DNA from 2 places in the Halobacillus sp. GSS1 genome. Region 1 is predicted to be linked to the other one. Evidence: a T-box and tRNA genes for the amino acid it is inferred to sense, from the RefSeq annotation. Region 1 holds a T-box; the other holds one or more tRNA genes.
What was found. A T-box is a leader RNA that pairs with one kind of tRNA and senses whether it is charged. The one in region 1 lies ahead of pheS (phenylalanine--tRNA ligase subunit alpha), so its partner is inferred to be a tRNA-Phe.

Region 1 (5,953 bases):
CATTGGATAGGAAAAGGAGGAATTGTTACATATGGCTAAAAAAGATGAAACATTACAAATGCTAAAAGATCTTACGGACGCTAAAGGCGTTCCTGGAAACGAGCGAGAAGCTCGTGATGTGATGAAGCAATATATCGCTCCATACGCAGATGAAGTGTTTACAGATAATCTGGGCAGCTTGATCGCGAAAAAGGTAGGAAATAAAAAAGGACCAAGTGTTATGGTAGCTGGTCACCTGGATGAGGTAGGCTTCATGGTTACCCGTATTGATGACAATGGATATATTTATTTCCAAACTGTCGGCGGCTGGTGGAGCCAGGTGATGCTTGCTCAGCGTGTGACCATCATGACTCGTCAAGGAGATTTGACAGGTGTGATTGGATCCAAACCACCTCATATCCTGCCTCCGGAGCAACGTAAAAAAGCAGTGGACATTAAGGATATGTTTATTGATATTGGTGCTTCAAGTAAAGAAGAAGCGATGGAATTCGGTGTGAAACCGGGAGACTCTGTCGTTCCATATTTCGAATTCACCCAAATGAAAAATGAGAAGATGCTTCTTGCAAAAGCCTGGGACAACCGTATTGGATGTGCGATTGCTATTGAAGTATTGAAACAGTTGAAAGGTGAAAAACACCCGAATATCGTTTATGGTGTTGGAACCGTCCAGGAAGAAGTAGGCCTTCGAGGTGCTCGTACGTCTGCAAATGTGATCAACCCGGATATCGCTTTTGGTGTTGACGTTGGAATCGCTGGCGATACACCTGGGGTATCTGATAAAGATGCTTCAAGCAAAATGGGTGAAGGTCCACAAATCATTCTCTATGACGCTTCCATGATTTCACATAAAGGTCTTCGTGATTTCGTTACAGACACGGCGGATGCCCATGCGATTCCGTACCAATTCGATTCTCTAGCAGGAGGAGGAACGGATTCTGGGGCGATCCACTTAAGTCATGATGGAGTTCCTGCGTTATCCATTACGATTGCAACACGCTACATCCACTCTCATGCAGCGATGCTACATCGTGATGACTTTGAAAATGCGGTACGTTTGATTGTTGAAGTTATTAAAGGTCTTGATGCAGATAAAGTGCAGGAAATAACATTTAATTAATGTTCAATGACGTAAAAAGCCAACCTTTTTCAGGTTGGCTTTTTTATTACTGATTCTGCTTCAATCCCTGTTCTAAAGTATCCAGGATTTCTTGTCTTTCTTGTTCATCAGATTCTTTCCATAACATTTCAAAAAAGACACCAAGGCCAGGAAGCATTTTTTCTTCTCCTTTTTGCAAGGCATCATCGATGGTCGCTTCCAATTGTTCGGCATTATGTCCGCTGACGTTAGAAAGAATGGCTGCTCTTAAATTCAAGTTCATTGTTCATTCAACCTCCTTTTGTACAGAACTTCGAGAATATTCTTCTTTAGTTTGACCAACCATGGTCCTGCTATGTATGATGAATGAGAAATAAACACGCAAATGAGGGACTACTATGTTGACTTCCTTACAAAATACAAAGGTGAAGGAATGGAAAAAACTACATAAACGTAAATATAGAAATCAAACGGGCACTTTTATCGTAGAAGGGTTTCATCTCGTGGAAGAGGTGCTTAAAAGCAATTGGGAGATCGTTGAAATGATTGTGCGTGAAGGAACGGACTTTACAATCCCTGAAGATATTCCTACGGTAATGGTCAATCATTCCGTGTTTCGGGCAATAGCAGAAACGGAATCTCCTCAAGGTATTGCGGCAATTGTCAAACAGAAGGAGACATCTGTAAATCAAGCGGCATTAACATTAATGCTGGACTCCGTTCAGGACCCTGGTAATGTAGGTACACTGATCCGGACCGCGGATGCAGCAGGATTTGACCAGGTTATTTTAGGTTCAGGTACAGTGGATGCTTATAATGATAAAGTCATTCGTGCTACCCAAGGGTCGATCTTCCATATTCCTGTCATCACGGGGGAACTTGAGGACTTTGTTGAATCACTGAAAGAAGAAGGCGTACAGATTTGGGCTTCTGCTCTTAAAGATGCTGCCCCTTTTCAAGAACTACAGGCCCCTTCTAAAGCTGCCCTTATTGTAGGGAATGAGGGACAGGGTATTCAGGAGAACCTTTTGAATCAAGCGGATCAACGGGTCTATATCCCGATTTATGGACAGGCAGAGTCCTTGAATGTAGGAATTGCAGGTGCTGTTCTTATGTATCATTTAAAGGGATGAGGTTGCATACACAGCCTTCTTTGACTATAATATATTCAGTTGATAAAAATTAAAAAATGAAAAGCTTAGAAAGAGCAAAGTAGATGAATGTAAATCGTTTTAGGGAGGAAGCATCTTGGACTGGAAGTGCTTCTAACGTGGCATGTATCGAAATTTCACTCTGGAGCTGGCCATTTGGCCCGGATAATATCCGTTATTCTCATCAAAGTGGGCACATGTCAATGTGTCAACAAGGGTGGTACCGCGAAACGACCATACAAGTCTCGTCCCTTTTCAGGGATGGGGCTTTTTTTATTTTCCAGCCGTTTTTTTACCCGAAAAGTTCTGAAACGTAAAAGGAAAATGAGTCGAAACGATTTTAAAGGAGGAATAAGCATGAAGGAACGTTTAGAAGAGCTGCAACAGGAAGCCCTTGCGAAAGTCGAACAGGCGGATTCTGTTCAAGGCTTGAAGGATGTAAGAGTCGAGTACTTAGGAAAAAAGGGCCCGATTACGGAAGTTCTGAGAGGGATGGGCAAATTGTCCAAGGAAGAGCGACCTGTCATTGGACAATTGGCTAATGATGTGCGGGAAAATATTGCGCAAGCGATTGAGAAGAAGCAAACCGCACTTGAGGATGAAGCCTTAGAAAAGCAGTTGGAAGAAGAAAGCATTGATGTCACTCTTCCTGCCCGCCCTGTAAAAATTGGAGGCCCTCACTTATTGACGAGTATCGTAGAAGAAATTGAAGATCTTTTCATTGGGATGGGCTTTGAAATTAAAGAAGGTCCTGAAGTGGAAACGGATTATTACAACTTTGAAGCACTGAATTTACCAAAAGGCCATCCGGCGCGGGACATGCAGGATTCGTTCTACGTTACGGAAGAGCTTTTGATGCGTACCCATACTTCCCCAGTACAAGCCCGGACTATGGGAGCTAAAGATGGTAGTGAACCCGTTAAGATGATTTGTCCTGGTAAGGTATACCGCCGCGACACAGATGATGCGACACACTCTCATCAGTTCACTCAAATTGAAGGACTATTAGTCGATAAGAACGTGCGGATGAGTGATTTGAAAGGCGTATTGAATGCATTCGCAAAGCAAATGTTCGGAGCGGACCGTGAAATACGTTTGCGTCCAAGCTTCTTCCCCTTTACAGAACCATCCGTTGAAATGGATATATCCTGTAAAGTATGTGGAGGAAAAGGCTGTTCGGTATGTAAAGGAACGGGTTGGATTGAAATTCTTGGAGGCGGAATGGTACATCCTAACGTCCTTGAGATGGCGGGATATGACCCGAAAGAATATTCCGGATTTGCATTCGGTATGGGACCAGAGCGGATCGCGATGTTGAAGTATGGAGTAGATGATATCCGTCACTTCTACACCAATGATATTCGATTCTTAGAACAGTATCACAAGGCTTAAAGGAGGAATGAAACCATGCTTGTATCATTGAATTGGTTGCAAGAATATATTGATGTCAGTCATTATTCGCCAGAAGAGCTGGCAGAAAGCATTACGAAGACCGGAATTGAAGTGGAAAGTGTAGAACCTGTAGCGGAAGAGGTCACAGGCGTTGTCGTTGGGTACGTCCAATCTTGCGAACAGCATCCGAACGCCGATAAATTGAACCTCTGCCAGGTGGACGTTGGTGGAGAAACGCTCCAGATCGTCTGTGGAGCACCGAACGTTGCAGAAGGTCAAAAAGTTCCTGTAGCTACACCCGGAGCGGTCCTTCCTGGCAACTTCAAAATTAAAAAGACCAAACTGCGTGGAGAAGAATCGAACGGGATGATTTGTTCTCTTCAAGAGCTTGGTGTTGATGAAAAAGAGGTCCCGAAAGAATTCGCTGATGGTATTTTTGTATTCCCTGAAGACGTGGAAGTCGGGGCAAATGCCATATCCTTGTTGAACCTTGATGATTTGATTATCGAGCTTGGATTGACACCAAACCGTTCAGATGCTCTAAGTATGGCTGGCGTAGCTTATGAAGTTGCAGCGGCGATTGATGGCACGTATGAATTGGCTGATGAAAATGTCCAAACTTCTGATGAGAAAACAGCAGATCATGTCTCTGTAGTCGTGGAAGATTCGGAAGCGAACCCTTATTATGGAGCTTTCATAATCAAGGATATTCAAGTCGGACCATCTCCGCTATGGATGCGAAACCGTTTGACTGCAGCAGGCATCCGTCCAATTAATAATGTCGTGGATATTACGAACTATGTACTTATGGAATATGGACAGCCGCTTCATGCTTTCGATTTTGACCGTTTTGGTTCGAATACCATTGTTACGCGTCGTGCAAAAGACGGAGAGAAAATAACGACCCTTGATGACCAGGAGCGTACGCTGAAAAGCGATCACCTCGTCATTACGAATGGGGAAAAAGCTCATGCCATTGCTGGTGTTATGGGTGGGGCTGAGTCTGAAGTGCAAGATGATACGACGACGATCATTTTAGAAGCAGCATTTTTCCATCCATCTGTTGTACGTGAAGCTTCCAAAGATCATGGGCTTCGCAGTGAATCAAGCACACGGTTTGAAAAAGGTGTCGATCCAAACCGCGTAGAACGTGCCGGCTTTAGAGCCTGCGAACTTCTTGCAGAGTATGCAGGAGGGACTGTTTTAGATGGAGTTGTGTCCCATGACGAACTCGACCGATCTGAAAAGCAAGTCACAGTAAACACAAACACCATTAACGAACGACTTGGTACTGAAATTAACAATGAAGATATCGCCGACATTTTCCGTCGCCTTCAATTCAACTATGATCAAAACGGGGATGAGTTCCATGTGTCTGTTCCGACACGCCGTGGGGACATTACCATCTTTGAAGATATGCTTGAAGAAGTGGCGCGCATTTATGGGTACGATAATCTTCCTTACACTCTTCCACAAGGAGCGTCACAAGCAGGAGGTCTGACACTTGAGCAACTGTTGAAACGTAAAGTGAAAGCCTACTTTGAAGGTGCAGGACTTCATGAAACCATCACTTATTCTCTTACTCATAAGGATAAAGCTCAAATGCTTGTTAGTCCTGAAGTGAAGGAAAGATCCGTAAGCCCTGTCGCTTTAGCTATGCCAATGAGTGAAGATCATGGCACACTTCGGTTAAGCATGGTACCTGAGTTGTTGGAATCCCTATCCTATAATGTGGCACGTAAACAGGAAAACCTTGCTTTCTATGAAGTGGGTACTGTGTTTATCAGTGAAGAAGAAAAAGTAACGAAACAGCCGGAAGAAATGCTGCGTGCATCAGGTGCATTGACAGGGGAGTGGCTCTCACACCCATGGCAGCAGGAGAAAAAAACGGTCGATTTTTTCGTTGCTAAAGGTATATTGGAAGGGCTGAGCGAACAGCTGGATCTTCCTTTCACTTATGAAAAAACGAAGTTGGATCATATGCATCCAGGACGTACGGCAACGGTGTCGGTCAATGGAAAAGTCATCGGTTTCGTCGGGCAGGTACATCCGAAGCTTCAAAAGCAGCTTGGATTGAAAGAAACCTATGTCTTTGATGTGAACTTGGAAGTTCTCATTGAGGAATATAAGAAAGAAGAGAAATTCCAGACCATCCCTCGCCACCCATCCGTTTCTCGTGACATTGCACTTGTCGTAGATGAGCATGTAACTGCAGGATCGATTGAGGCGACGATTGGTGAGGCAGGAAGTCCGCTAGTGAAGGATGTTCAAGTATTCGACCTTTACCAGGGGGAACATTTGGATGAAGGGAAGA
Region 2 (5,953 bases), on a different contig from region 1:
TTGTCTATTTTCTCTGTTGGCCCTGACCGTGCACAAACAAACGTTGTTCGTAGTGTATATAGTGAATAATAGGAAAGCCTGGCTTACAAAGCCGGGCTTTTTTTACAAAAGTCAGCAGGGATGAGAATTGTATAAGCGTTTGTTAGGGTAAACTCTACATAGATGAACAAGAAGAGGAGTGTTTCACGTGAAACGTATTTGTGTTTTTGCTGGGTCAAGCGCAGGGAATGACCCGGTTTTTATAGAGAAAACGGAAGCCTTGGGAGAATGCCTGGCCGCTAAGGACATTGAACTGGTCTATGGCGGTGCTAAAAGTGGTTTAATGGGTGTCTTAGCTGATCAGGTTCTGAATAGCGGGGGGAAAGTGACGGGCATTATGCCAAGTCACCTTTTTGACAAGGAAATCGTCCACCCCAACTTAACAGAAATGATTGAAGTAGGAACTATGCATGAAAGAAAAGCGAAGATGAGCGAATTGGCTGACGGATTTATCGCTCTCCCCGGAGGTTTTGGTACGTTTGAAGAACTTTTTGAAACGGTCAGTTGGGCTCAAATCGGCCTTCATACAAAACCGCTCGCCCTATACAACATTGGGGATTACTACGCTCCGCTCGTTCAGCTCATTGAACACGCAATAAAAGCAGGATTTGTACCTGAGGATAACCGTGAACTTTTTATCGACTCCAACGACCCTTCTTCTTTATTGAATGAAATGGAGCGGAAAAAATAAAAGACGTGCCTGCAGGCGCGTCTTTTATACTTGGATCGTTTTAAAGAAAATCAGCCCAAAAAAGCGATACGTCAATTTAATACTTTCAATCGAGGACTCTTCGGTAATGCTCAAACCGTAGATCGTCGTTGGTGAGGTATCAGGTGACGCAGCCATTGCTTTAGAGGCTAGTGGCGAAGTGTCAGGGGCGAGAGGAATGGTTTCATATTCATTGATGGCATACGCATCTTCTACAAGCGCGTATGTGTCGGTAATCATGAAACCTTTTTCAGAATCACTGATCTGCATCTTGATATTAGTGGGTTTTTGGTTGTTATTGATAGAAACATCAGTGATCTGGATGCTTCCAAGTAAGCTCTTGTTACCAAGTGCGACAATGACAGTCTGCTTATCTTCTGTTGTACCGATTGACCCATGAGTAAGCGGTGGGTTCAGCTTCAAAAAACCAATAATGGAGACAAATAAAAGGATAAGGACGAGAATAATGTAACGAAAAACCTTTTTCAAACAAACCCTCCTTTCTTTTTGATGAACAGAATTCAGGGAGAAAATATATGTTTCTAGTAAAATTACTATTGCTTACGTCTATTCTGTATGGTACGATAGTTATCGTTGCGGTGAACAAGCCGTTTGGTCCGGTAGTTCAGTTGGTTAGAATGCCTGCCTGTCACGCAGGAGGTCGCGGGTTCGAGTCCCGTCCGGACCGCCATTTTCATTATACCATTTGAGGTAGTCGAATACACACGTAATGTGATGGCCTCATTAGGTTTTAATGTCGAATGGTAATAAATAAATTGATTATGGCTCGGTAGCTCAGTCGGTAGAGCAACGGACTGAAAATCCGTGTGTCGGCGGTTCGATTCCGTCCCGAGCCACTCCTTAAAAAGCTTACGGAAATATTCCGTAAGCTTTTTTTATGAATTATTATTCAATTTCTTATAATTCCTTATTTAACTATCTGGCAGGATTGTGGGAGAGTCAGTTTCGAGATGTTTTTTGAGTGGATGGGGGCTGCGGGGAATAACTCGCTTTCCACGGGAGCGCGGTGAGCCTCCTCGGACTGCGTCCTGCGGGGTCTCACCAAGCACTCTTTTCCCGCAGGAGTCTCGCCATTCCCCTCCGCCCACTAATCAAAGAAGATACTCGAAACTTCTACTTAAAAAATCAGCTTGTATGGTTAAGGGAAGTGGATAATTAAAACACCTCCAAAGTACGAAAAGCCTAGTTCAGAGCGTGTCATCCCTTTACTTTTAAATAAGGTTCCAATTCTCAAGTCGTTTCGAGACACCTATAAGGTAAAGGGGCGTAGGGAAACGGTGAGACTCCTATAGGAAGATGGAGCAAGACGAACCTTTTCCCGGAGCCCCTAGAATCACACAAACCTCTCGAAACTTAGTCTTCAAGAAAAGGGTGCTTATTTGGAATATAGGGAACTTATTATAATGAACAGTTTAATATGAAAAAATGACTACTATTTCGTAATTTTGGTAAGAATATTATACCTTTTTTACATATTTGAATATCTATTTCTTATAAATCCTCCATGTGATAGATTAATCTAGGGAAAGTTTAGACAGGAGCATCAGGAGGATCAATATCATGTGGAAGAAACTAGCTGTCACAGCAATCTCTGTCGTAAGTGTCGGCGTAGGGACGGTCTACGCTGAAAGTTCACTTCCGACGGTTTATCACGTTTATATAGATGAACAACATGTGGGTATGGTAGAAAATCAAGCAGAGATCAAAGCGGAATTACGAGAACGTATGGAAGAGGCGGAAAAAGACCATAAAGAATTGGATCTTTCTTATATGGAAGAAGTCTCATTCAAGGAACAGAAAGTATTTTCTGTGAATGACGAATCGTCGCAAGTTATGAATTCGTTTGAGAATGAATTAACGTTTGCAGTAGACGTTGTGCGTCTTAACATCGATGGGAAGCCCGTTGCTCATCTTCCGAATGAAGAAAAGGCAGAACAAGTGATAGAATCCGTCAAAAAAGAATATGTCGGAGACGGTGAACTAGCCAAATTAGAAAATGGAACGCCTGAGCTGCCCGACGTTGGTGAAACGAAGGTGATGGATGTCGGTTTATCGCTCCCCGTTACAATGGAAGAAGATCAGGTCGCGCTCTCCCAGGTCCATACGGTCGATGAAGCCGTGTCCCGGGTGGAAGAAGGGCGTTCTTATCCGAGTAATCATTCTGAAACGACATCGTTTATAGGGATGATGGCTAAATCAAAGAAGCCGCTCGTGGATGTAGTATTTACAGAGAAGGAACGTAAGGAAGAAGTGATTCCCCATAAAGTTCAAATGAAAAAGTCGGATGAACTCTATAAAGGGGAATCTGAAGTGAAGCAAGAAGGTAAAGAAGGCAAAAGAGAGCTATTGATTGAGCGAACGTACCGAAATGGTGAAGAATTAAAAGAAGAGGTAGTGGAAAAAGAAGTCGTCAAAGAACCGGTAAAGAAAATTGTACTTCAAGGGACAAAGAGAGTTCCCTCTAAAGGTACCGGTGATTTCTCCTGGCCTGCTGTTGGTGGTCAAATTACCAGTAAGCAAGGCGAGCGCTGGGGACGCTACCATAAAGGAATTGATATTGCCGGTGTATCCGATAAAACGATTAAAGCTGCTGATTATGGAAAAGTGATTGAAGCTGGGTATCGAAAAAGCTTTGGAAATAAAGTAGTTATTGATCATGGGAATGGATATGAGACGATTTACGCTCACCTCTCCTCCATCGACGTTAAAAAAGGACAAACCGTTAAAAAAGGTGAAAAGATCGGAGTGATGGGAACGACGGGACGTTCTACAGGTGTACACCTCCATTTTGAAATTCACAAAGAAGGATCGCTTGAAAACCCACTTTCCCACGTCTCCCGCTGACTCTAACCGCTATGATTGAATCATAGCGGTTTTTTCTTTATAAAACCGACCGTGTTGGAAACGACCTTTTTTTCTCATTCCCCCTAATTTAAGTATCAAAACTCATGACGATGATAGGCTGGAATAAGGTTTAGTAAGAGATTAAGAAATAGGCATGATAAAAGTATAGGTGAAACGACTGATTTCGAGAGAGGTTTATGGTGAAATAAGACATTTCTCATTAAATAAGTTAAAATAAGAGAAAGAAAAGATGTCGAGGAAAGGGATGTGACGTAATATGGCACAGAAGATTTTAGTGGTGGATGACGAGAAACCCATTGCGGATATATTGAAATTTAACTTAGAAAAAGAAGGTTATGATGTTGTTTGTGCATATGACGGGGATGAGGCGATTGCAAAAGCGGATGCAGAAGAACCGGAATTGATTCTCCTTGATATTATGCTGCCGAATAAAGACGGTAATGAAGTCTGCCGCGAAGTGAGGAAGCGTCATAATATGCCAATCATTATGTTGACGGCAAAAGATGCAGAGATTGATAAAGTACTCGGTCTGGAAATGGGAGCAGATGACTATGTGACCAAGCCTTTCAGTAACCGTGAATTGATTGCCCGCGTAAAGGCGAACCTGCGACGCCAACAGCAGGAGCCTGAAGACAGCGCGCAGCAGACGAAGGATATTGAAATCGGTCGTCTGGCGATTCACCCGGATGCTTATACGGTGACTCGTGACGGGAATCATATTGAATTGACTCATCGTGAATTTGAACTTCTTCACTATCTTGCTCGCCATATCGGGCAAGTCATGACTCGTGAACATTTGCTTGAAACGGTTTGGGGTTATGATTATTATGGTGACGTTCGTACTGTCGACGTAACGGTAAGACGTTTGCGTGAAAAAATTGAAGAGAATCCTAGTAACCCAATGTGGATTGTTACCCGTCGCGGGGTTGGGTATTATTTGAGAAACCCAGAACAGGAGTAACGCCTTTATGAAAGAAGTAGGCTTCTTTCAGTCTGTGAGGCTGAAGCTGATTCTCGTATACATTTTGTTATTGTTATTGGGCATTCAAGTCATTGGTGTCTATTTTGTCGATCGATTGGAAGAACAGTTGGAAACCAACTTTACGAATTCAGTTGAAGGGCAGCTGAATTCTTTAACCTACAGCTTGCAAAATGCTTTTAATACAGACCGGGGAGAAGATTCGCTGCCTTTAAATTATGACCTTCAAGGTCTTATTAATGATTTTAGTGATGATAATACAGATATTGGGAAATTGATGGTTGTCGACAATAACCAAAAGGTACTTGCAGCCACAACGACGAGCGATCAGTCTCCTATTGGTAAGAAAGTGACGGACCCTGCCATTACTAAGGTGTTCCTGTTTGGGGAGGCCACAGAGCCAAAACCGTGGCGAGAAGAAGGAACCAACAACCGTCTGTTCCGCGGAACTAATCCAATTACGGACGAGTCCGGAGATGAAATTGTTGGGGCTCTTTATTATGAAGTTTATATGAATGATATCTATGATCAACTCGGGGAAATCATCAGCATTTTTGCCAAAGGGACGGTCTTAGCCATTACGGTTACGGCTTTGCTCGGGATTTTGGTGGCGAGGACTATCACGAAACCTCTGACAGAAATGAAACGTCAGGCACAAGTCATGGCGACAGGGGACTTCTCCCAGAAGGTCGATGTCAAAGGAAACGACGAAATTGGACAGCTAGGCCATACATTCAATGATCTGAATGATAAATTGAAGCTGGCTACTGCAACGACAGAGGGCGAGCGCCGGAAGCTGAGCTCTGTACTCTCCAATATGTCGGACGGAGTCATTGCGACAGATCGTCTTGGTGCGATCACACTTATGAATGCACCGGCATCTAAATTAATTGGACAGACGTTCGAGGAAGTCCAGGGTCAATCCCTTGTGGATGTTCTTGACTTGAATGATCAGGTTGAAGATATATCTGAAGTGGAAGAGGCGGGGTCCATGATCATTGATTTAAGCAGTGATGATAACCACCTACTTCTTAAAGCAAACTTTTCTGCGGTTGAAGATGAAAACCATGACATGAATGGTTTTATTACCGTCATAAGTGATGTGACCGAACAACAACGTGTGGAAAAAGAGAGAAGAGAGTTTGTTTCAAATGTGTCGCACGAACTACGTACTCCGTTGACGACGATGAGAAGTTATATTGAGGCATTGAACGACGGGGCTTGGCAGGATCCGAATATCGCACCAAGGTTCCTTGATGTGACCCAAAATGAGACGGACCGTATGATTCGTTTGGTGAACGATCTTCTGCAATTGACCAAGATGGATCATAAAGAAACAA

Region 2: it encodes a tRNA-Phe, which carries the amino acid that the T-box ahead of pheS (phenylalanine--tRNA ligase subunit alpha) is inferred to sense. The anticodon was not compared.

The regions. Positions count from the first base shown of each region.
Region 1 is NZ_JAFLHE010000007.1:19,073-25,025, reverse strand. It holds gene J0K78_RS13625 (M42 family metallopeptidase) at 32-1,117, shown strand; gene sspI (small acid-soluble spore protein SspI) at 1,164-1,379, opposite strand; gene J0K78_RS13615 (TrmH family RNA methyltransferase) at 1,495-2,229, shown strand; T-box leader at 2,287-2,503, shown strand; gene pheS (phenylalanine--tRNA ligase subunit alpha) at 2,605-3,639, shown strand; gene pheT (phenylalanine--tRNA ligase subunit beta) at 3,655-5,953, shown strand, end outside.
Region 2 is NZ_JAFLHE010000003.1:89,664-95,616, forward strand. It holds gene J0K78_RS08965 (adenylosuccinate synthase) at 1-69, shown strand, start outside; gene J0K78_RS08970 (LOG family protein) at 188-730, shown strand; gene J0K78_RS08975 (hypothetical protein) at 755-1,237, opposite strand; tRNA gene J0K78_RS08980 (tRNA-Asp) at 1,363-1,439, shown strand; tRNA gene J0K78_RS08985 (tRNA-Phe) at 1,533-1,605, shown strand; gene J0K78_RS20215 (peptidoglycan DD-metalloendopeptidase family protein) at 2,330-3,613, shown strand; gene yycF (response regulator YycF) at 3,891-4,595, shown strand; gene walK (cell wall metabolism sensor histidine kinase WalK) at 4,603-5,953, shown strand, end outside.